4 regions of the Mesorhizobium sp. P2_D6 genome follow, and region 2 is predicted to be linked to each of the others. Evidence: riboswitches for the same ligand, from Rfam matches in the RefSeq annotation. Region 2 holds a riboswitch; each other region holds the start of a gene.
What was found. Region 2 has a riboswitch for cobalamin ahead of AC1D1L_RS02655 (aromatic ring-hydroxylating oxygenase subunit alpha). Riboswitches for the same ligand answer to the same signal wherever they lie in the genome.
Positions count from the first base shown of each region.

Region 1: it holds a riboswitch for cobalamin, as region 2 does, so the genes downstream of both, metE (5-methyltetrahydropteroyltriglutamate--homocysteine S-methyltransferase) here and AC1D1L_RS02655 (aromatic ring-hydroxylating oxygenase subunit alpha) in region 2, are expected to answer to the same signal.
Region 3: it holds a riboswitch for cobalamin, as region 2 does, so the genes downstream of both, AC1D1L_RS30620 (DUF1636 family protein) here and AC1D1L_RS02655 (aromatic ring-hydroxylating oxygenase subunit alpha) in region 2, are expected to answer to the same signal.
Region 4: it holds a riboswitch for cobalamin, as region 2 does, so the genes downstream of both, AC1D1L_RS14220 (CbtB domain-containing protein) here and AC1D1L_RS02655 (aromatic ring-hydroxylating oxygenase subunit alpha) in region 2, are expected to answer to the same signal.

Region 1 is NZ_JBFUEG010000015.1:65,972-71,836, reverse strand. It holds gene metE (5-methyltetrahydropteroyltriglutamate--homocysteine S-methyltransferase) at 443-2,773, opposite strand; cobalamin riboswitch at 2,890-3,089, opposite strand; partial or broken gene AC1D1L_RS25715 (cytochrome P450) at 3,363-3,658, opposite strand; gene AC1D1L_RS25710 (cytochrome P450 family protein) at 3,625-4,881, opposite strand; gene AC1D1L_RS25705 (OmpW/AlkL family protein) at 4,954-5,646, opposite strand.
Region 2 is NZ_JBFUEG010000001.1:590,720-596,584, reverse strand. It holds gene AC1D1L_RS02675 (ABC transporter ATP-binding protein) at 1-593, shown strand, start outside; gene AC1D1L_RS02670 (DUF680 domain-containing protein) at 767-1,006, opposite strand; gene AC1D1L_RS02665 (DUF680 domain-containing protein) at 1,130-1,333, opposite strand; gene AC1D1L_RS02660 (DUF680 domain-containing protein) at 1,414-1,617, opposite strand; cobalamin riboswitch at 2,121-2,323, shown strand; gene AC1D1L_RS02655 (aromatic ring-hydroxylating oxygenase subunit alpha) at 2,440-3,687, shown strand; gene AC1D1L_RS02650 (FAD-binding oxidoreductase) at 3,766-4,866, shown strand; gene AC1D1L_RS02645 (PqqD family protein) at 5,030-5,452, shown strand; gene AC1D1L_RS02640 (serine kinase) at 5,509-5,865, shown strand, end outside.
Region 3 is NZ_JBFUEG010000025.1:22,024-27,888, reverse strand. It holds gene cobW (cobalamin biosynthesis protein CobW) at 1-1,051, opposite strand, end outside; gene AC1D1L_RS30620 (DUF1636 family protein) at 1,054-1,479, opposite strand; cobalamin riboswitch at 1,519-1,721, opposite strand; gene AC1D1L_RS30615 (winged helix-turn-helix domain-containing protein) at 1,751-2,950, opposite strand; gene AC1D1L_RS30610 (NADH-quinone oxidoreductase subunit A) at 3,284-3,649, shown strand; gene AC1D1L_RS30605 (NuoB/complex I 20 kDa subunit family protein) at 3,640-4,221, shown strand; gene AC1D1L_RS30600 (NADH-quinone oxidoreductase subunit C) at 4,226-4,831, shown strand; gene AC1D1L_RS30595 (NADH-quinone oxidoreductase subunit D) at 4,841-5,865, shown strand, end outside.
Region 4 is NZ_JBFUEG010000005.1:442,315-448,179, forward strand. It holds gene cbiB (adenosylcobinamide-phosphate synthase CbiB) at 1-911, shown strand, start outside; gene cobO (cob(I)yrinic acid a,c-diamide adenosyltransferase) at 951-1,565, opposite strand; gene cobU (bifunctional adenosylcobinamide kinase/adenosylcobinamide-phosphate guanylyltransferase) at 1,565-2,077, opposite strand; gene AC1D1L_RS14215 (CbtA family protein) at 2,070-2,849, opposite strand; gene AC1D1L_RS14220 (CbtB domain-containing protein) at 2,865-3,044, opposite strand; cobalamin riboswitch at 3,081-3,275, opposite strand; gene AC1D1L_RS14225 (gamma-glutamylcyclotransferase) at 3,343-4,035, opposite strand; gene AC1D1L_RS14230 (aromatic ring-hydroxylating oxygenase subunit alpha) at 4,158-5,321, shown strand; gene AC1D1L_RS14235 (heparan-alpha-glucosaminide N-acetyltransferase) at 5,595-5,865, shown strand, end outside.

The DNA.
Region 1 (5,865 bases), on a different contig from region 2:
GATGCCGCCTCAATGATCTCCAGAAGTACCGTTGGAACCTTACCCGGCTTAGCACTGCAACTGGTCTCCTGGAACGCGCTCCGCGGCCCGGCGGCGTGATCGCCGATGCTTCTTCCGACGATCGGGAGCGGGGTTTCGGCGACAAAGATCGGAGATGATAGTGAGAATGGATTATCCAATACGGAATGATCCGAAACTGGCTGACGGTGAGCCGTCTTGTCTCTGGCCGGCTCATTCGAGGGCCGGCCTCCTTCGATCGCCCGCCAACGCCGGCCTCTGGGACAGCTGACTTCGACGCGCCTCAACAAGCGTTCAGCCAGGACAACGTTGCCGAGGCGCTTTGTCACTGGCAGCTCGATTGCCCTGGGTCCGCCGGATAGACTCCCCCAAGATTGCCCGGTGTGTGGCGTTGCCGCTCACCGCCGGCGAGTGGCACCGAGCCCTACGCCGTCTGCGCTTTTTCCCGAACTGCGCCTGCCGCAGCCACCATGTTCACCAGGGCAGGGCGGACCTCCTCCCATCTGCGCGTTTTGAGACCGCAGTCGGGATTCACCCACAGTTGGCCATCCAGCAATCGATCGCGCGCAAGCATGATGAGGTTGGAGATCTCCCCCACTTCCGGGACCCGCGGCGAGTGAATGTCATAGACACCAGGACCGATCCCGTTCGGATACTTGAAGGTTCGGAGCGTATCGAGCAGTTCCATCTGCCAGCGCGAGGTTTCAATGGAGATCACATCGGCATCCATTGCGGCAATCGCGTCCACGATATCGCCGAACTCGGAGTAGCACATATGGGTGTGGATCTGGGTCGCATCGCCGACCGCGGTTGAAGCCAGCCGGAAGCATTCGACGGCCCAGTCGAGATAGGCCTGCCAGTCGGCCTCGCGCAGCGGCAAGCCCTCGCGCAGTGCGGCTTCGTCGATCTGGATCATCCTGGCGCCCGCCTTTTCGAGGTCGCTCACTTCATCGCCAATGGCGAGCGCGACCTGGCGGCAGACGGCTGAGCGCGGAAGGTCGTCTCGGACGAAGGACCAGTTGAGGATCGTCACCGGGCCGGTAAGCATGCCCTTCACCGGCTTCGGCGTCAGCGACTGAGCATATCGCCACCAGTGTACCGTCATCGGCTGTTGTCGCGACACATCGCCAATGATGATCGGGGGGCGCACAAAGCGCGAGCCATAGCTCTGCACCCAGCCGTGTTGCGTGAAGGCGAAGCCGCGGAGCTGCTCAGCGAAATACTGCACCATATCGTTGCGCTCGAATTCGCCGTGGACCAGCACGTCGAGTCCGATCTCTTCTTGCCAGCGAACGGCGGCTTCTATCTCTTTCTTCAGGAAGGCCTCATAGTCGACGTAACTCAAATCGCCCTTGGCATGGGCTGCCCGCGCCTTGCGAACCTCGACTGTTTGCGGGAAGGAGCCGATCGTCGTGGTGGGGAAGGATGGCAAGCCAAACGTGTCGGCCTGAAGCTTGGAGCGCACGTCGAATGCGCTCTTCCGGTGCGTCATGGCGACCTTGATGGTGGCGCCCCGTGCTTCGACGAGCGGATCATGCACCTTCGCGGATGTCGCGCGACCGGCGGCAGCCTCAGCCGACGCCTCCAGTTCGGCGGCGACCGCGTCCCGGCCTTCGGCCAGGGCACGGGCGAGCACGACCAGCTCGTCGGTCTTTTGCGCCGCGAAGGCGAGCCACGATTTCACATCCGCATCGAGTGCCGTCTCCATGTCCAGGTCGATCGGCACATGCAGCATCGAGCAGGACGGGGCGATCTCCACGTGGTCCAGCGGCCAACCGGCGACGATCGGCTTGATGCGGTCAAGCATGGCAGGCAGGTTCGCGCGCCAGACGTTGCGGCCGTCAATCAGCCCGAGCGAGAGCACAAGGTCCTTCCGCGCGAGCCGGCCGACGGTCTCCAACTGCTCTGGAGCGCGCACGAGATCGACGTGCAGTCCCGCCACGGGCAGAGAAATTGCGGTCTCGAGATTGCCTCCCAGCGATCCGAAATATGTAGCGATCATGATCTTCAGCTCGGGTGCTGCCTTCGACAGCCGGCAGTAGGCGAATTGGAATGCATCGCGTTCGTTGGGAATCAGATCGAGCACGAGCGCCGGCTCATCGATCTGCACCCAATCGGCTCCCGCGAGCTTCAGCCTCCGCAGGAGCTCGTCGTAGACGGGCAGCAGCCGTGGCAGGAGCGCGACAGGGTTGAAACCCTCCTCCGGTGACTTCGCCAACTTGAGAAAGGTGACCGGTCCAAGCAGGACCGGGCGCGTGTGGATGCCGAGCGCCTTGGCCTCGAGGAAATGATCGACCGGTTTCGCCGACGAGAGGGCAAAGGTCTGATCGTCCGTAAGTTCCGGCACAATGTAGTGATAGTTGGTGTCGAACCATTTGGTCATTTCCATCGCGGCGAGGCCATGCCCGTTGGCCGCATGCTCGTCACCGGCATGTCCACAATCAGCGGCCTGACCTTGGTTGCCGCGCGCCATGGCGAAATAGGTATCGAGTGGGACCTCGCCGTCAGTCCAGGTGTATCGTGCTGGCACGGCGCCGACCATGGCGACGGTGTCGAGCACATGGTCATAAAGCGAGAAATCGTTGGACGGGATTTTCGACACGCCGCGATCGTGCTGCTCCCTCCAGCTGGCGGCGCGTAGCGCCTTCGCCGTCGCGAGCAGGTCGGCAGCGGGAGATTTTCCGGACCAGTAGCTTTCAAGCGCGAATTTGAGTTCCCGCCGTCGACCGATACGCGGCACGCCGAGCGTTGTCACAGGAATTTGTTGAGAGACAGTCATGCCATACCCCGATGGTTGGGGCGTGGGGACAAGGAACGCGCGAGCAGGCGGCACGAAGCCGGGCTACTGCGACCACCGAGACACCCCGCCCGTGGACGTTGTTCGTCGTGGCAGGTCTCCTGGCTCGCGGGTCAAAGCCTCTGCCCGTCTTCCCGAGGCCGTTCGCCTCAGTGACACCAATGGGCTTGGCTCGCCGCTAACAGTTGCGGGGGCAGCGCCGGCATCGCACCGGCTTCCCTCTTAGCTCCGCTACAGCAGTGCCGCGCGGAGAACCATGACATACGCATAATCACAGCCGCTTTGCTCCTTGTCAATACATATAACGAGATGTTTATGTGATGATGCGAATAATGCCCTTGCGCTGATCGGTCTCTTTCGCCCAAAGCCGCATACGATGCCGCCTCTCATCAGTGCAGGCTCGGAGAGGTCCTTGTCCCTATCGGCGACGCCGGATCAGATCGAGGTCGCCGGGCTCAAGGGCGTAAAGTGGGGCGAGGCCGTCACGGTCCGCCGGGAATCCCGGTATTTGTACCCCGCTCGGCTTTGCTCAGCGTGCTTGCGCATTCCCCATCAGCGCGCTGATGACCACGTCCGGTAGCGGAAAGGAGAGGTGGCGCTGCAGGTCGGCGGGTTGGGGCTGGGCCGTCAGCGTCTCGAACAACTGCGTGGCGATCGCCTCGACCTGCTGCGCGAGCAGCTTCACCCTGCGGTTGCTGAAGGCCGGCGTCACGATCGTGCGTAACCGGGCATGCTCGCCCCCCCCTCGTGCGAGACCAGCCATCCCGGCGAACCGAGAATCACCGAATCTGGGGTGCGTGCCGCACTCGCTAAGCGACGGAAGGGCGGAAGGTGACCGGCAGGCGCTGCGGGCAGCGAATGACGTAAGACGGCATGTAGACGACGTCCTCCGCGGCGATGGCCAGCGCCAGATCCTCCAGCCGCCCGAACAGCGCAGGGAAGGCGCAGCACAATTCCAGGCGCGCCAGCGCAGCGCCCAGGCAGGAATGCGGCCCCTCGCCGAACGACAAATGCGGGTTGTGCCGCCGGGTGACATCGAACCTGTCGGCGCCGGGACCGAAGGCCTTTTCGTCCCGGTTCGCCGCATGGAACGCCATCAGGACGGCATCGCCGCGGCGGACCATGCATCCGTCGATCTCCACGTCCTGGGTGGCATAGCGGAACGGCAGATTGGCCGCTGAGCTGCCCCAGCGCAGGATCTCCTCGATCGCCTGTGACCACGGAACTTGGCCGCTGCGCACCAGGTGCAGTTGCTGCGGATGCGTCAGCAATGCCACCATGCCATTGCCGATGACGCCGGCGGTGGTCACGAAGCCCGCAGACAGCACCATGAACAGCATGTCGATGAGCTCGGTGTCGGAAACGAGCTCGCCATTGTCACGCGCGACGATCAGGGCCGAAGCCAGATCATCGCCGAGCTGGCCCCGCTTGAGCGCGATCAGGCGACGGAAGAACTCCGGGATGCGCTGCCGCGTCTGTCGCACCTCTTCGGCTGTGGCGGAGGTGTTGGCCAGGCTGTAGGTGAGCGCGACGATCTCTTCGCGCTGTTCGTCCGGCAAACCGAACAGTTCGGCGGTCACGTTGGTGGGCAGCGGAGCGGCGAACTCGCACATCAGATCGGCACTGCCGCCGCGCTGCGCCATCTCGGCCAGGAGTCGATCGACGCATTGTTCGACCCGTGGCGCCAGCAAGGCGATACGACTGGGCGCGAAGCTGCTGGACAGCAGGCCGCGCAAGCGCCGGTGATCGGCGCCGTGCGCCGTGGTCATGTTGTCTACTTTGCATATCCCGATCAGCGGATGATCCTCGGGAATCTCGCCGTCCTGCAGCGCCCGCCACTGTCGCCAGTCCTTGTTGAAACGCTGGTCGGAAAGCATCTGCCTGAGCGTCTGGTGACGGGCTGCCGCCCAGGTCACCACATCGCCTGGCAGCGACACTCGCGCCATCCCCCCCTGCCGCAGAATCGCAGGAGAAAGACGATCAACTTGCGTGGGAGCGGCCGGCACACCGATCACGTCGCAATGATCGTTTTCTACGCGCGTGCCAACAACTCCTTTAAGAACCATCGCGGGTCCACTTCTCGGCACGGAAGATCCGCGCGCGGACTTCGAAAAGTGCCCCCCCAGTGTGCTTCGTCCTCAGAAGCGGTAGGTGAGACCTGCGCCTATCAACCAGGGATCGAGCTTGGCCTTGCCCGTGAGCTTGGCGCCGGCGACAGTGACGTCGAAGTCGGGCTTGAGGAAAAGCTTCTTCACGTCGAAGTTGACGCCCCAGTGCTCGTCCACCATGTAGTCGAATCCGACCTGCAGCGCGGCGCCGAATGTGTTCTTGACCTTGAGATCATCGGCGCTGCCGGCTTGCTGATGATAGAAGATCGTATAGTTCACGCCGGCGCCGAGATAGGGTTTAAAGGCGTCGAAATCGGTAAAATGATACTGCAATGTCACCGTTGGCGGCAGCAGCCAAACCTTGCCGACCTTGCCAAGCCCGCCGATCGCACCTTGGCCATCGATGTTGGCATAGGTGGTGCCGAGTATGAGTTCGGCGGCGATGTTGTCCGTGAAGAAATACGAAATATCGAGTTCCGGCGTCACGGTGTTCGAATACGAAAGACCGGAGCCGGGCACCGCATTGACATAGCCCGAATCCTCGGTGATCACCCCCAACGCACGCAGGCGGATCTGCCAGGGGCTTGGCGCTTCCGCGACGCAGGCTTCTGCCTGCGGGACGCTCGCGGCTTGCCCAACATCTGCCGCGCCGGCCTGTCCCGCAACGATGAGGACGACAGCCGCTGTCATTGCCCGCGCCACGCCAATTCGCGCTCTCGCCATACTTTTCTCTCCTTGATCTTCAGAAGCGACGCACTGCGCCTTGATTGAATCCTGCTCGCATCAATCGAGATTGACGGAGCGCTCATGCGGGATAGCCCCCGCATGTGTCGTGCCAAATGAGAAAATCGTTGCAGAACAATGCGGTCACTCCGAGAGCGCTGTGTCTCATGTGCGACTTCGTCGAAGATCCGACAATGAGTGCAGCCGTAGCCGCCCCGG
Region 2 (5,865 bases):
TCGAGATCGCCAAGCTCAAGGAATCGATGCCGGCTACAACGATGATCTACGTCACCCATGATCAGGTCGAGGCGATGACGCTGGCCGACCGCATCGTGGTGCTGAAGGACGGCCATATCGAGCAGGTCGGCACGCCGATGGACCTCTACAAGAAGCCCGGCAATCTGTTCGTCGCCCAGTTCATCGGCTCGCCGGCCATGAATATCTTGCCGGCGACAATCGACAAGACCGGCGACCCGACCATCGTCAGCCATGTCGGCGGCCGCAAGGCCACGGTGCCGATCGCGACACCGGCTTCGGCCAAGGGCGCGGCGGTCAGCTTCGGCGTGCGGCCGGAAGATCTGTCGGTCGCCACCGGCACGGAGTATCTTTTCGAAGGCGTGGTGGACTATGTCGAGCAGCTCGGCGAGGTCCAGCTGGTCTATGTCGACATCGGCCGCGCCGACCTGCCGCTGGTGACCAAGCTGCCCGGCAATGTCGAGGTCAAGCGCGGGGCGAAGCTGCGGTTGACTGCGGATGCCGGCGACCTGCACATCTTCGACGCCGACGGGCATTCCTTCTCGCTCAAGCCGGTGGAAGTGAAGGCGGCCTGAGATCGGCGCGTCGTATCGGCATGAAAAAGAGCGGCGGGCCAGGCCCGCCGCTCTTTTTTAAAACTTCGGCTGTTAGAGCAATTCCAGGAAAAGTGTGAGCGGTTTTCCGTCCGGGAATTGCGAAAAACAAACAGATAGAGCGGTTCGCCGTTTCTGTGAAACGGTGAAACGTTCTAGCGATTGCCGAAGAGGTTCCGGTCGCTGCCTTGCGGGGCGGACTTCTGTACGTCGCCCGACGAGTTCAACAGCTTGTAGACCGGCGAACCGGTGTTGGGCACCGACGACGTCCGGGTGTTGTCGACGTTGACGGTCGCCTGGTTGTCGACGGCGCTAGAGCCGACATTGTCGTTGCGGGCATAAGCACTGCCGGCGGCAATCAAAAGCGCAGCGGCAGCAAGAGCGATCTTCTTCATGTCAAGTCTCCTGAATTTTTATCATGTGGCAGAGCGGCTGGTGATCACGCCGCTCTGCAGCTTGTTCGATGTTCGACTGGGATCGTTGTCCGAAAAACTCTGAGGTCAGATCCCGATCGTCTGTTAGCGACCGAAGAGGTTACGGTCGGCGCCCTGTGCGGGGGCCTGAGCAGCCGGATCCGACTTCGCAACCGAAGCCGTGTGGCCACTATCCGTCGACGTAACCGCAGGCTGGTTGGCGCCGTTCGAACCATAGTTGTCACTGGCGGCGAAAGCGCTGCCGGAAACGGCCAGAACGGCGGCGGCAGCAACGATGATCTTTTTCATTTTAAATACTCCTGAATTTCTTCGAGATCCCAAGAGCGGCGGACAGGCCGCCACGCTTTTGTTTGGATCGGTATCAGCTGTTAACGGCCGAAGAGGTTGCGGTCGCTGCCCTGAACGACGGGCTGCTTGTCAGCGGGCACCGACTTCTGAATGGAAGCCGTATACGAGCTGTCAACCGCGGCAGCGGGCTGGTTCGCACCATTGGAACCATAATTGTCGCTACCAGCGAAGGCGCTGCCGGTGATGGCCAAAACGGCGGCGGCAGTAAGGATGATCTTTTTCATTTTTAGTACTCCAGTTTTGCTGTCCGTCTAGCGGCGTGTGGTGGGAGCAATTCGCGTCGTTCGGACAAGCCCCGATGTGGGAAAGCCATAGGCTGGTTTCCAATCACGAAGTTGTTCCGGCTGGGCCATGATTTCACCTCTTGTAATTTTCATAAGCATGCCTATCATCTCACTTTGTGTAAATAATACAAAGTCTTATGTGACCATGCCGTCTGGCTCACCGAGTGTGTCCGGGCGTCAGCGTTCACACTGTCCTGCACGCATTGTCAACAGAAACGAACCGTTCGGTTCGATTTTAGAAACTGCTAATAGTCACTTTTCGATACCGTTGACGTGTTTTCCCTTAGTCGGCAGTCTGATTCGTGGTGATTTGCGAGGGGCCGCGATCCGCCCCGAAAACAACGCCGTCAGCCCCACGATCGTCTGCCGCCGCGTTTGTCGTGCGTGTCGCGCCGCATGGAGACGATGTCGCTTTCATGCCGATGTCGCGATCGCTGCCGTGATTAGATGATCCCATCTCAGGTGCCGCTTCGTGACGACGGAGCGGAGAATTGGGAAGCCGGTCAGAATCCGGCGCTGCCCCCGCAACGGTGGTGGAGTTCAAGTCGCAACGGGAGACCACTGGGCAAGAAGCCTGGGAAGGTGTCGCGATGGTCCGCAAGGACAACTCCAGAGCCCGGAAACCAGCCCGAGATGCTTGAACTCGACTGATCGCGGTGGGCGGTCAAGAGGTGGATAGCGCATGCCGGCATATTGCCGGCCTGCGGCCGATCCTTCCTCCATCACCACCAAGTTCAGTCCTTAAACCACGAGGACAGAACTATGGATGCGCGCAACGACATGCTGAGGCTCTTGAACGGCCGCAAGCAAGGCTTTTCGCTCGAGCAACCCTTCTACACCGACCCGGACTATTTCAAGCTCGACATGGAGCTGATCTGGTATCGTGACTGGCTGTTCGTCGGCCATGATTGCGAACTGCCGAAGCCCGGCAGTTATATCACCGTGCAGATCGGCGACTATCCTGTGGTGCTCGTCCGCGATCAGAAGGGCAACATCAACGCCTTTCACAATTCCTGCCGCCATCGCGGCAGCCGGGTCTGCAACACCGAGAAAGGCACGGCGGCAAAGCTCGTCTGCCCCTATCACCAATGGACCTACGAGCTCGACGGCCGACTGCTGTTCGCCCGGCAGATGGCCGAGGGTTTCGACAAGAGCCAGTTCGGCCTGAAGCCGGTCGCCTGCGAAAGCGTGGCCGGGTACATCTTCATCTGCCTGGCGAAAGAACCTGCAGACTTCGCGCCGATGCGGGCCATGATCGAGCCCTACCTCAAGCCGCACCGGCTGAGCGAAGCCAAGATCGCTTTCGAATCGACCATCGTCGAGAAGGGCAACTGGAAGCTGGTCTGGGAAAACAACCGCGAGTGCTACCACTGCGCCGGCAACCATCCCGAACTCTGCAAGACCTTCCCGGAAGCGCCGACGGTAACCGGCGTGCAGGGCGCCGACAGCGATCCGGAGATGCTGGCGCATTGGGCGAAATGCGAAGCGGCGGGCCTGCCGAGCAAATTCCGCATCGATCCGGCCGGACAATACCGCGCCACCCGCGCGCCGCTGTTGCGCGATGCCGTCAGCTACACGATGACGGGAAAGCGCGCGGTGGCGAAGAACCTCTCCGACACTGTTGCCGCCGACCGTATCGGCACCTTGATGCACTACCACTATCCGACGACCTGGAACCACATCCTCATCGACCATGCAGTGACCTTCCGGGTGCTGCCGATCAGCGCCACCGAAACCGCGGTGACGACCAAGTGGCTGGTGCACAAGGATGCGGTCGAGGGTGTCGACTACAACCTTGAAGAGCTCACGCATGTCTGGACCGAAACCAACGACCAGGACCGCCGCATCGTCGAGGAAAACGCCTTCGGCATCCTGTCTCCGGCCTATGAGCCGGGCCCCTATTCGGAGCTGCATGAGGGCGGCGTGATCCAGTTCGTCGAATGGTACGCAGCCTTCATCGGTCCGCGCCTTGCCGAAGGCGGCCGGCCGGCGCTGCGCAGCGTCGCGTGAGCTCATGTCGCCCAAAAGTGTATTGCGGTTTTGGGATCACGACATGAGCAGAGCAAAAAGGACAGAGGGATGAATGCGATGACGGATCTTGGGCTCTATCGCCATCTCGACCAGATGGCGCCGTGGAATGACAGGCTGCAGGTGCTGGAGGTGATCGGCGTCAGCGACGAGGCGCCAGGCGTCAAGACCTTCACCTTCCGCTCCGACAACCAGACCTGGTTCCGCTACAAGCCGGGTCAGTTCGTGACGCTGGAGCTGCCGACACCGGACGGGCCGCTGATGCGCACCTACACGCTGTCGTCATCGCCGTCGCGGCCGTTTTCGATCGCAGTAACGGTCAAGGCGCAGGCCGGCAGCATCGGCACGCGATGGATGTTTGACCATCTGACGCCCGGCTCGCATGTCAAGGCCTATGGACCGGCCGGCGACTTCTCGTTGCACAGCCACCCGGCGGCCAAATATCTGTTCATTTCGGCCGGCTCCGGCGTGACGCCGATGATGTCGATGCTGCGCTGGCTGAACGACTGCGCGCCATGGACAGATGTCGGCTTCGTCAATTGCGCGCGGCGTGCGGAAGAGATCATCTTCCGCAAGGAACTCGAACTGCTCGGCGGTCATATGCCCGGCCTGTCGCTCGGCTTCATGATCGAGGAACGCTCGAGCCGTGAAGGCTGGTACGGCCATATGGGCCGCATCGACGCGATCCGGCTGCCCTTGCTGGCGCCCGATTTCCGCGAGCGCGAGATCTTTTGCTGCGGTCCCGATCCCTTCATGCGCGCCGTGCGCGGCATGCTGGATGCCGCCGGCTTCGATATGATGAAATATCATCAGGAGAGCTTTGCCGCGCCCGCGGTGGAGGAAATCCCGGCGCCGTTTGCGTCTCCCGCTGAAGAAGGCATCACTGCTCCTGCCGAAGCCGTGACGCCGATCCGCTTCTCGCTTTCGGAGGTCGACGCCGAATGCGTCGCCGGCCAGACCGTGCTGCAGACGGCGCGCGCCTCGGGCGTGCGGATTCCCGCTGCCTGTGAATTCGGCCTGTGCGGTACCTGCAAGGTGAAGAAGGTCTCCGGCGGTGTCGAGATGAGCCACAATGGCGGCATCCTCGACCACGAGATCGATGACGGCTTCATTCTTGCCTGCTGCTCAAAACCGCTGTCGGCGCTCGAAATCGAGGCCTGAGCGGCCGCCATAACCGTAGCTGCTCATCAGGCGCAGACAGGGTGCCTGCGGGTCTTTGTCTTGCCAAGAATGGGCCAACTGATTTAGACGCACTCTCGGAAGGGCTTGCCAGACCGTGAAATCGGCGCGATCCCTTCAAGGGCGTCTGGGACGGGATGGAGCGATGCAGCAACGGGTCTATGCGGTCGCGAGCAAGGATATCGTGTTCGAATCGTTCGATGGCGAGGCCGTCGTTCTCGACCTCTCGAATGGCAAATATTTCGGCTTCTCCGATTCCGGCAGCCGCATCTGGCAGGCGCTGTCGTCAGGCGTCGCCGCCCAGGCGCTGGTCGGAGCGAAAGCGGGTGCGGCGACAATAGGGTTGGCCGATCTCGACAGCTTCATTGCCCGGTTGCTCGACTTCGGGCTACTGGCGGCTGCGGAAACACCAGCGCAACCGCTTTCAGGCGACCTGCTGGCTGAGCTTGCCGCCACCAGCGAGCCGCTCAGAGTCGACGTCCATGACGACCTTGCCGATCTCATCATCGTCGACCCGATCCACGAGGTCGAGGAACCGCTCGGCTGGCCGGCGGTGAAACAGGCATAGACATTCCCACAGGCTTCCAGGGCGCATTCGCGACGCCGGTCGCCGGAACACAGGCCATGTCCTCGATCACGCTGCGGACCCTGTCGAACTATGCGCGCCACGTGCTGGCAGCGACCGAAGACGCCGCCGCCAGCTACGCCGTGGCCGCCAAGATCCGGTTGCCCCTGCTGAACCTGACGATCCACCTCAGCCATGGCGCCCTGGCGGATGCCATGGGCCATGCATTTATACAGGCTCCGGACAATCAACCTGTATCCGGCAACTGCCGCATTTTCGTCGCCCATCCCGGCATTGACGGCATCTCCGCCCCGGCGAGCTGGGGCCGGGGCGAGTACAACCATCATGCCTTTGCCGGCCGGCTGGCCGAGGCCGGATTGCGCGGCAGCTATTATCATGACCTCGACTTCTGGCAA
Region 3 (5,865 bases), on a different contig from region 2:
AGCCGGCGAGTATACGCTCGATCGCCGGGCGGTTCAGCCCCTTGAGGCCAATGACGACGAGGCGCGAGCGGCGGTCGTCCTCGGCCGTCCAGGCGCGGTCATAGTAATGGTTGACGCGCGGGCCGACGGCCTGCAGCAAAAGCCGCATCGGCTTGCCGCCGACATCGACGAAGCCTTTCACGCGCAGCACATTCTCCTCTTCGGCAATGGTGGTGACGCGCTTTGCCAGTTCGTCGGGATTGGCGATCGAGGGAATGTCGACGATGAAGGTGTCGAAGTCGTCGTGCTCGTGGTCGAAAGCGCCGTCATGGTGCGACTTGCGGTTCTCGATGTCGTCCTCGACGGCGAGGCCGAGGCCCAGCAGGATCGAGGGATCGACCTTGCCATGCGCGGTCGCCACGATTTTTACGGCGCGGGCGGAATGCTCATTGATGATGGCGTTGGCGCGGGCCGAACCGGCTGAATCCATCAGGTCGCTCTTCGATAGGATGATCAGGTCGGCGCAGGCGATCTGGTCCTCGAAGACTTCCTCGACTGGATCGTCGTGATCGAGCGTCTCATCCTGAACACGCTGTGCCTGCAGGGCGTCCATGTCGTTGGCGACGCGGCCTTCGGCCAGTGCCGGGCCGTCGACCACGGCGATGACGCCGTCGACCGTCACGCGGCTCTTCACGCTCGGCCACTGGAAAGCCTGGACCAGCGGCTTGGGCAAAGCCAGCCCTGAGGTCTCGATCAGGATGTGGTCGACCTTCGGCGTCAGCGCCAGGATCTGGTCGAGGGCCGGCACGAAATCGTCGGCGACGGTGCAGCAGATGCAGCCATTGGCCAGCTCAACGATGTTTTCCTCCGGGCAGGTGTCGATGCCGCAGCCTTTCAGGATTTCGCCGTCGATGCCGATGTCGCCGAACTCGTTGACGATGATGGCAATGCGCTTGCCGCCGGCGTTTTCCAGGAGATGACGGACCAGCGTCGTTTTGCCGGCGCCGAGAAAGCCGGTGACGACGGTGCAGGGAACACGGGAGAGATTGCCGGCCGGATTTGGAGCGTTCATGGTCAGTCCTTCAACATGTCGAGGGGTGGGATGCGGGCAACGAGGCCGCGCTTGAGGCTATCGGGCCGGCCGCGCCAGGGGATGAGGCCGTCGGTCGAGGTGGCGAAGAGTTTTGCGCCGGTGACGAGGTCGGCGCCGCTGGTCGTGGTCAGGTCGCCGAAGACATAGCTCCAGCAGCCATCGCGCAGGATCGCGGCGCTGAGCCGACGCTTGCAATTGCCGAGGCATTCGACGGTGCGGACACGGATGTCGCCGGCAGCGGCGCGGCGCGTGTCCTCAGCCAGCAATTCGCCAGCGCGGGGATGGGCGTCTGAGCCGGTCTCGTCGCGGCAGGAGGCGCAGACGATGACGGTGACGCCGACCAAGGCGTCGCTATCGGCGGACGAAATATCCGCTGTGCCAGCCGAAAAACTGCTGTTCTGGTCCAAAAACCGGGCTCCTTGCCCGGAAACCCGCCAGGCGATCGGATTCTTCTGTCGCAGACGGCAGGTCTCCTGGCTCGCGGGTCATCGCCTTGGTAGCCGCCTTCCCGGTGTTACCCAGTGGCTTTCGGCCTTGGCTCGTCGCTTACAGTTGCGGGGACAGCCGCGGATTTGGGATTTTGTCCCGCACCGCATTCCCTCTTGGCCCCAGCCGTTGCGGGCAGGGGACCGTCTGCAGCGGATTTAGGCTTTTGCGGGCAGTACTGTCAACGCACGGCTACGACATGGCAATGTCGGCCAAAGGCTGTCCCAAATCGCCGGCCGGCGTCACTTCGATGCGCTCGAGGCCAAGCCAGCCCTGCATCTGCTTCAATTCCTCGAAGAGTTGTGCGGCGGTCTCAGGTGGCGCTTTGGGTTCGGCATAAGCCGCGTGGACGCGCAGCACGCTGGCGGGACGGTCGGCTTTGAGGTCGACGCGCCCCACGATCCGGTCGCCGAGCAGAAAGGGCAGGACATAATAGCCGTATTGGCGCTTTTCGGCCGGGGTGTAGATCTCGATGCGGTAGTGGAAATCGAACAGACGCTCGCTGCGCGAACGCTCGAAGACGACGGGGTCGAACGGCGCCAGCAAGGCGCGGGCTTCGATTTTTCGCGGCAGGCGGGCGTCCTTGTGGAGGTAAGCCGGCTTGTCCCAGCCTTCGACGCGCACCGGCAAAAGCTCGCCCGTCTCGACCAGTTCCTCCAGCCGGCCCTTCATGTCGGCCGGCGACAGGCGGAAATAGTCGCGCAAATCGCCAGATGTCGCGATGCCGTGGGCGCGGGCGGAAATGCGCAGCAACTCGCGGTGCGCGTCCTCGGCCGCCGGCACCGGCAGATCGAGGATCGCCTGCGGCAGCACGCGCTCGGGCAGGTCGTAGAAGCGCTCGAAGCCGCGACGGTGGGCCGTGGTGATACGGCCGGCCCAGAACAGCCACTCGAAGGCATGCTTGGCATGGCTCCAGCCCCACCAGCCGCCCGAGCCCTTCTGGCCTTCGAGCGCCGAAGCGGCGATCGGACCGCGCTCGGCGACCGCGCGGTAGATCTCCTCGATATAGGCGGCGTGCTCGCGGCCCCATTTGGCGAGGCCGAGATACATTTCGTCGCCGCTCTCGGCACGCTGCATGCGCCAGCGCATCAGCGGCCAGGTCTCGACCGGCAGAAACGAGGCCTCATGCGCCCAATATTCGAACACCGCGCGCTTGCGGGTGATGGCGGCATTGTCGAGCAAAGCCAGCGGGTAGGGGCCAAGGCGCGAATAGAGCGGCATATAGTGGGCGCGCACCACGGCGCTGACGGAATCGATCTGCAGCAGGCCGGTGCGCGAGAGCACCCGGGCGAGGTGGCGGCGATCGGGTGTGCCGCCCGGGCGGGGGTCGGTAAAACCCTGCGCGGCCAGTGCGATCCGCCTGGCCGTGGCGAGCGATATTTTGTCCTTCATCAAGATGCCTTTGCCCTGGTCCTGTTCGCGCATTTTTAGCCGGTGATTCCGACCATGCTAGCAGGCGAATGGCGGGAGACATGTCAGGAGACAAAAGTGGAGTAAAAGGTGAAGGAAATCAAACAGGAGCGGATCGGACCAGTTTTTCCCGACCTGCCGTCCAGCACTGCGTTTTGAACAAGGTTTGACTTGCTTCGCCGAAAGCCCTGCGCTAACCCTCGCCGCGTTGCAGCATAGGCACCTAAAACGGTTCAGCGGTTAAACTGTCACGCTTCCGCATTAGGGTTGGTTGCTGTAATCAAAGTGGATTGGCCGCCAACGGAAAGCCGCAGCATGAACGCACTGCTCAGTTCGTACCTGCCCATCGTCCTCTTCATCGCCGTGGCGGCAGTCGTCGGCCTGGCGCTTATCATCGCGCCGTTCCTGGTGGCCTACCGCAATCCCGACCCGGAAAAGCTTTCCGCCTATGAGTGCGGCTTCAACTCTTTCGACGATGCCCGCATGAAATTCGACATCCGCTTCTACCTAGTGTCGATCCTGTTCATCATCTTCGATCTGGAAGTGGCCTTCCTGTTCCCGTGGGCGGTGTCGTTCTCGAAGATCGGCATGCTCGGTTTCTGGTCGATGATGGTGTTTTTGGCGGTGCTGACCATCGGCTTCGCCTATGAATGGAAAAAAGGAGCGCTGGAATGGGATTGAACGACAGTTCCGGCACACTCGTCGCGCCGAAGCCCAAGGGCCTGATCGACCCCAATACCGGACGTCCGGTCGGTTCTGACGATCCGTTCTTCCTCGAGATCAACAATGAACTCGCCGACAAGGGGTTTCTGGTCACCTCGACCGAGGCGCTGATCACCTGGGCGCGCAGCGGCTCGCTGATGTTCATGACGTTCGGTCTGGCGTGCTGCGCCGTCGAGATGATCCACACCTCGATGCCGCGCTACGATTCGGAGCGCTTTGGTGTTGCGCCGCGCGCGTCGCCGCGCCAGTCCGACATCATGATCGTCGCGGGAACGCTGACCAACAAGATGGCGCCGGCGCTGCGCAAGGTCTACGACCAGATGCCGGAGCCGCGCTACGTCATCTCGATGGGCTCTTGCGCCAATGGTGGCGGCTACTACCACTATTCCTATTCGGTGGTGCGCGGCTGCGACCGCATCGTGCCGGTCGACATCTATGTGCCCGGCTGCCCGCCGAGCGCCGAAGCGCTGCTCTACGGCATTCTTCTGCTGCAGAAGAAAATCCGCCGCACCGGCACGATCGAACGGTAAATCCATGGCCGCATCCCTTAGCGAACTGTCGACCTATCTCGGCGAAAAGCTGCCGGGCCGCGTCAAAGACGCGGTGCTGGCCTATGGTGAGCTCGGCATTTCCGTCGAGCCCGGCGACCTGATCGACGTGGCGACCTTCTTGCGCGACGATCCACGCTGCCAGTTCATCTCGATCATCGATGTCTGCGGCGCCGACTATCCGTCACGGATCAAGCGCTTCGATGTCGTCTATCATCTGTTGTCTCCGAAGCAGAATTTGCGCATCCGCATCAAGGTCCAGGCCGACGAAGAGACGCTGGTGCCGTCGCTGACATCAGTCTATCCCGGCGCCGACTGGTATGAGCGCGAGACCTACGATCTCTATGGCGTCCTGTTCTCCGGCCATCCGGATCTGCGCCGCATCCTCACGGATTACGGCTTCGAGGGTCACCCGCTGCGCAAGGATTTCCCGCTGACCGGTTTCGTCGAAGTCCGCTACGACGACGAGGCCAAGCGCGTGATCTACGAGCCGGTGGAATTGAAGCAGGAATTCCGCAATTTCGATTTTCTTTCCCCGTGGGAGGGCACCGACTACGTGCTGCCCGGGGACGAAAAAGCCAAGACGAATTGAGGCGCCAGAATGGCCGAAACCTCCGTCCGCAATTTTAACATTAACTTTGGACCTCAACACCCTGCGGCGCATGGTGTTTTGAGGTTGGTGCTTGAGTTGGACGGTGAGGTCGTGGATCGCGTCGATCCGCATATCGGCCTGCTGCATCGCGGCACCGAAAAGCTGATCGAGCACAAGACCTATCTGCAGGCCGTACCTTATCTCGACCGGCTCGACTATTGCGCGCCGATGAACCAGGAACATGCCTTCGCGCTCGCTGCCGAGCGGCTGCTCGGTATAGAGGTGCCGAAGCGTGGGCAACTGATCCGCGTGCTCTATTGCGAGATCGGCCGCATCATGTCGCACATCCTCAATGTGACGACGCAGGCGCTCGACATCGGCGCGCTGACGCCGCCGCTGTGGGGCTTCGTCGAACGTGAAAAGCTGATGGTGTTTTATGAGCGGGCTTCCGGCTCGCGCATGCATGCCGCCTATTTCCGCCCCGGCGGCGTGCACCAGGACCTGCCGGCGAAGCTGGTCGAGGACATCGGCAAGTGGATCGATCCGTTCCTGAAGTCGCTCAACGATCTCGACAAGCTGCTTACCGGCAACCGCATCTTCAAGCAGCGCAATGTCGATATCGGCACGGTGTCGCTGGCCGATGCCTGGGCCTGGGGTTTTTCCGGCGTCATGGTGCGCGGTTCGGGCGCTGCCTGGGATTTGCGCAAGTCGCAGCCCTATGAATGCTATTCCGAAATGGATTTCGATATCCCGATCGGCAAGAACGGCGACTGCTATGACCGTTACCTCGTGCGCATGGAAGAAATGCGCCAGTCGGCCAAGATCATGCGCCAGTGCGTCGACCTCTTGCTCGGCAAGGAAAGCGCCGGACCGGTGTCGAACCTCGACGGCAAGGTGGTGCCGCCCAAGCGCCAGGCGATGAAGCGCTCGATGGAAGCGCTGATCCATCATTTCAAGCTCTACACCGAGGGCTATCGCGTGCCGGCCGGCGAGGTCTATGCCGCCGTCGAGGCGCCGAAAGGCGAGTTCGGCGT
Region 4 (5,865 bases), on a different contig from region 2:
TCCGTGCCGTTGGCCATCCCGTCACCTGGTTCGGCAGGCTGATAGCCTTTCTCGACCTCCGGCTCAACCGCGACACTGATTCCGACGCGCGGCGTCGTCGCCGCGGCATGCAGGCGCTGCTGGTGATCGTGCTGGTGCCGGCGCTGATCGCCTTCATCGTGCAAATCCTGCTGTGGCAACTCTTTCCTGCCGGGATGATCATCACGGCGATCATGGCCTCGTCGCTGCTGTCGCAGAAGAGCCTCACCGAACATGTCGAAGCGGTGGCCGATGCGCTGGACACCGGCGGGCTGGCGCTCGGCCGTATTGCCGTCGCGCGCATCGTCGGCCGCGACCCCGAAAAGCTCGACCACGCCGGCGTCAGCCGCGCCGCGATCGAAAGCCTGGCCGAGAATTTCTCCGACGGCATCGTCGCGCCTGCCTTCTGGACCGGGGTCTGCGGGCTGGCCGGCGGTGTCGCCTACAAGGCCGCCAACACCGCCGATTCGATGATCGGCCACCGCACCCCGCGCCACGAGGCCTTCGGCCGGGCGGCGGCACGCTTCGACGACTGGATCAACCTGCCGGCCTCCCGGCTGACGGCGCTGTTGATCGTCGCTGCCGCCTTTCTTGTCCGCGACGCCGACCCTCGCAACGCTTGGGAAGCTGTGCGCCGCGACGCCAAAAAGCACCGCTCGCCCAATGCCGGTTGGCCGGAGGCGGCGATGGCAGGAGCGCTCGGCCTGGCGCTGGCCGGCCCGCGCAGCTATGGCGGCGTTGTCGTCGAGGATGCGTTCATGGGCGAAGGCGGCCGTCGCGAGGCGGAGAGCCTGGACATCAGGCGGGCGTTGAAACTCTACCAGGTCGCCGACTATCTGCTGATCGCGCTGTTCGGGTTGCTCTCGGCGGCGCTGATCGCGATGACGTTCTGAACGGTTCTTACCCTCCCCACAAGGGGAGGGTAACCCGGCTCAAAACTCAATCCCTTGCTGCGCTTTCACGCCCGCAGAAAAATGGTGCTTGGTCACGCCCATCTCGGTGACAAGATCCGCTGCCTCGACCAACGCCGGCTTGGCGTTGCGGCCGGTGACGACGACATGCAGGCCTTCGCGCCGCGCCTTTAGGGCCGCCACGACCTTGTCGAGATCGAGATAGTCGTAGCGCAGCGCGATGTTCAGTTCGTCCAGCACGACAAGGCTGATGGACGGATCGGCGATCAACTCCAGCGCCTTGGCCCAGGCTGCCTCGGCCGCCGCAATGTCGCGCTTCAGGTCCTGCGTTTCCCAGGTGAACCCCTCGCCCATCGTGTGCCAGATGACACGGTCGCCGAAAGCGGCGAAAGCATTCTTTTCGCCGGTGTGCCATTTGCCCTTGATGAACTGGACGACGCCGACCCGCTTGCCATAGCCGAGCATGCGCAACGCCAGGCCGAAGGCCGCCGTGGTCTTGCCCTTGCCGGGTCCGGTGTTGACGATGAGCAGTCCCTTCTCGACCGTCTTTTCGGCAACCTCGGCGTCCTGCACCGCCTTGCGCTTGGCCATTTTGGCACGGTGGCGTTCCTCGTCTTTTGCGTCGATGTCGGTCATTATTTCACCTTGAGCGGCAGCCCGGCCACCATCAATAGCACCGTATCGGCAATTGCCGCGACGTGCTGGTTGAGTCGCCCGGCAGCGTCGCGGAACCGGCGTGCCAGCGCATTGTCGGGCACGATGCCTTGCCCGACTTCGTTGGAGACCACGAACCACGGTCCGCGCGGCTGCGAAAGCACATCGGCGAGCCGCTGGCATTCCACCGCGAGATCATGGTCGGCCAGCATATGATTGGTCAGCCACAGCGTCAGGCAATCGACAAGCACCGGCTGGTTGTCGGGCAAGGCCTCGAGCGCGCCGGCGAGATCGAGCGGCGCATCGACGGTTGCCCAGCCCTCGCCGCGCCGCGACCTGTGTTGCGCGATGCGCTCACGCATCTCATCGTCATAGGCTTCAGCGGTGGCGATATAGACCCATGGCGGCGGTAGCGCCGTCGCCAGAGTTTCGGCATGCGCGCTCTTGCCGGAGCGCGCACCGCCGATGATGAAGGTCAAACTGCGATCAGGCAAAGCTGTCGCGCAGGCTGGTCGCCGTACCGGTGAAGCGTCCGCGCACCACACCGACAACCGCGCCGAGCACCAGCCAGAACACCAGATTGGTCACCGTCACCGCCACCACGAACTGGTGGTGCAGGCCTTCGGGGATCGGCGTCTCGAAGCTGTCCGGCTGCGGCGCGCCGACAATATGCGGCGCCACGATCAAGGCCACGGCCAGGATCGCCAGCGGCAGCGATTTGCGGAAGGCGATCAGGCCGAGACCGGCCGCGGTCGCCGCCACCGTTGCCCACCACCAGATCTGGCGCTGGGTGAGGTCGGCCGCCGGCATCGCCGGCAGTTCCGGCGGCAGGCCGAGGCCCGGCGCGAGCGTGAACACGGCAAAGCCGGCCAGACCCCAGAACACGCCCTGGCGCCAGTTGCCGATGCCGCCGGCGAATTCGGAAACCGCCACCAGGACCAGCGCGAAACCGATGCCGGTGACGATATTGGCCAGCACGCTGAAGGCGAAGCGTTCGAAGCCGTCGGCCGGCGCCCAGCCTTCGTCCTCCGCCGGCGCGGCTGCTTCAGCCGGTGCCGGTGCTGCGCTGCTCATGGCATTGGTGTCCTCAGCGTTGGCGGCGGGCGCCGCGGCATGCTCATGTTGATGGCCGCCGCCGGCCTGTTCGTAGACTTCCGCCTTCAGGATGAGCGGCACGGTTGCATAGGCCTGCATGCAGGCGAGAACGACGCCGGCCACGAGCCCGGCGATCGCCGCGACGAACACGACGTTGCGAAACAGATTCATGATGTCAGATCCTCGTCAGTGGCAGGGAAACGCCATCGAATGGCGATAGTCGTGCGCGGCATTGTGGACCGCATCGATATGCGAGAAGCCGACAACGCCGATGACGAAAATGCCCAGAAACGCGCTAAGCACGAGCTGCATGAAGCGCGACTGCGAGGAGACGGAAGCGCCGAGGGAGACGGAAGCGGTATTCATATCTTGTCCTTTCGCCCTCCACCCGAGGGCATCGAAGTCAGTTCCCTGTCGCCGGCAGGTCTCCTGGCTCGCGGATCAGCGCCCTTCCCCACCTTCCCGAAGAAAAATCCTCAGTGGCTTGGAGAGGACTACCGCACACAGTTGCGGGGGCAGCCACGGCATTGGGCAACAAGTCAGCCCTCACCGCATTCCCTCTTGGTCCCTAACGGAACCGACGACATGCGTGACTATAGGCTGAAACAGCCGCATCCGGCAAACCAAATTCCGCCGGCCAACAGCGCGAATGCGCCATGCGGCGTTACGGGTTCAAGGCGGTGATCCGCTCGGCAACCAGCCGCTGCAGCCGCCACAGATGGCGGTCGTGAATGCCGCGCTCCTCCAGATTCTTCACCGTGTTGTAGAGATAGTCGGCGCCCGACCCCCAGTGCCCGCAGGATGTGGCCAACCGCTCGACGACCTTCGCCTCGTCGAGCGGACCTGAATAGGTCAGGCCGTTGCGGTTGATGACGAAAGCCAGCGCCCTGAGCGGACCGGCCTCGCTTGCAAGCTTCAGCATGCGCGGCCGGTAGCTTGTCGGCTTCAGCGTGACTTCGCGCCGGAACAGCCGGCCCAGTTGGTGGCGTCGGTTGTCGTCGGCTAGCCGAAAGGCAACGCCTTTGCACTGGCCACCGCTGTCGAGCGCCATCATCAGGCCGGGGCTTTCCTTGGTGCCCCGCCAGCGCGTCATGTTCATGCAAAAGGAACGGTGCCAGCCGCGCGCCAGCGCAACACGCTCCTCGACATAATCGATTTCCGGTTTCCAGATCAGCGAGCCATAGCCGAAAAGCCACAGCGGTTCGGTGTCCGGAAGCTCGGCCTGCAATTCATCCAGCAGCGAATCATAGTCGCTGTCATCCAGATGCATCGAGTCTGGATCCGGCCCGGGGTCCCTGATCTCGCGCCAGCAACGCGCGACCAGCTCCGGCGTAAGCGACATCTGTCGTGCGGCCACGTTCCGAATCCCCCATATCCACGACATGATTATGCGCCGCGCCCCAAACCGGCAATGCGGCACCCTGATTGACAAACGATTTGCCGAGGTGTCGGCTGGTGTATCCCCAGAGGAAGCCAGCCATGCAACCCAATCCGAGCCAGCGCGATCCCTATAATGGCCTGACCCGGCTGGAGCCGACGCTGCCGTCTTCGGCCTATTGGGACGCCGGCGCATACCAGAGCGATCTCGACGCCATCTGGTACAAAAACTGGCTGCTCGTCTGCCGCGAGGCTGACCTTGCCCAGCCTTTGGCGTTCAGGACATTTCGTGTCGGCACGCAGGAAATCGTCGTGCTGCGCGACGACACCGGCGAACTGCGCGCCTTCCACAACACTTGCCGGCATCGCGGCTCGCAGCTTTGCCAGGAGAGCGAGGGCCGGCTGAAGGCGCGGCTCATCACCTGCCCCTACCACGCCTGGTCCTATTCGCTGCGCGGCGATCTGGTGCGCGTTCCCTCGAAATCGCTGCCCGACGGTTTCGACAAGGCCGATCATCCGCTCTACCGCGTGGCGCTCTCGGTCTGGCGCGGCTTTGTCTTCGTCAACCTGGAGGAGGACGCGGCCGGCTCGGCGCAGGCATCCTTCGATCCGGCTTCCGGCAACCTCGGCAACTGGCCGCTGGAAACGCTGGTATCAGGCCATGTCCTGCGCAAGGTGATGAACTGCAACTGGAAGATCTTTTGGGAAAACTTCAACGAGTGCCTGCACTGCCCTGGCGTCCACAAGGACCTGTCGCGGCTGGTGCCGATCTACGGCCGCGGTCTGATGAGCCGGCACGACGACCCCGACTGGGTTCGCCATGCCGACAATGACGCGCCGGAGTTTTCCGGCGGCTTGCGCGCCGGCGCCGAGACCTGGTCGCGCGACGGCCAGACGCATGGTCCCATATTCACCGGCCTAACGCTGGCCGAGCGTGCAGCCGGCCAGACCTATGCCACCAGCCTGCCATCGATGTTCATCGTCGGCCATGTCGATTATGTCCGCACCGTGCGCCTGACACCGCTCGACCCCGAGCAGACCGAACTCACCGCCGAGTGGCTGTTCGCGCACGAGGCGCTGGCTCAGACTGACATCGACAATGTCGTCGCCTTCGGCACCCAGGTGCTCGAGGAGGATGCGGCGATTTGCGAGATCAACCAGAAAGGTCTGCGCTCGATGCGCCACCAGGCCGGTGTGCTGATGCCCGAGGAGTACGACCTGCACCGCTTCCACAACTGGGTGCGCGAGCGGCATGCGGCGCTCTGATCAAGCGACTTCGGCAGATAGCGCCAGGTGACGAAGCCGCAGGCCGCGGCCAGCAGGCCGAGCGTGACGAAAACCGAGCCTAGGCCGAAAAACGCCAGCACCACCGAATAGACCAGTGGCGGCAAAAAGCGAATTCGGCCAAAGCCTTTCCGGCTCCGGCCTAAAGCGCCGCCTCATGCAGCCGCGACGCGAGCGATGCCAGCGCGGCCGGCCTTCTTTTGTCCGGTGCAACCGTGATAGTCGTCTTCAGGGGCTGAATCAGATTACGAGACCATGAGCATCCATACCGCACCTGTTCCGGATCAACCGAAGCGCATCGTCGCCATCGACGTCATGCGCGGCATCGCGCTGATCGCCATGGCCAGCTACCACTTCACCTGGGATCTCGAAAATTTCCACTACACCGATCCCGGCCTTACCGCCGTCGGCTGGTGGAAGATCTATGCGCGCTGCATCGCTTCGACCTTCCTGTTCCTGGTCGGCGTCAGCCTGTTTCTCGCCCATGGCAGGCAGGTCCGCTGGAACGGTTTCTGGAAGCGCTTTG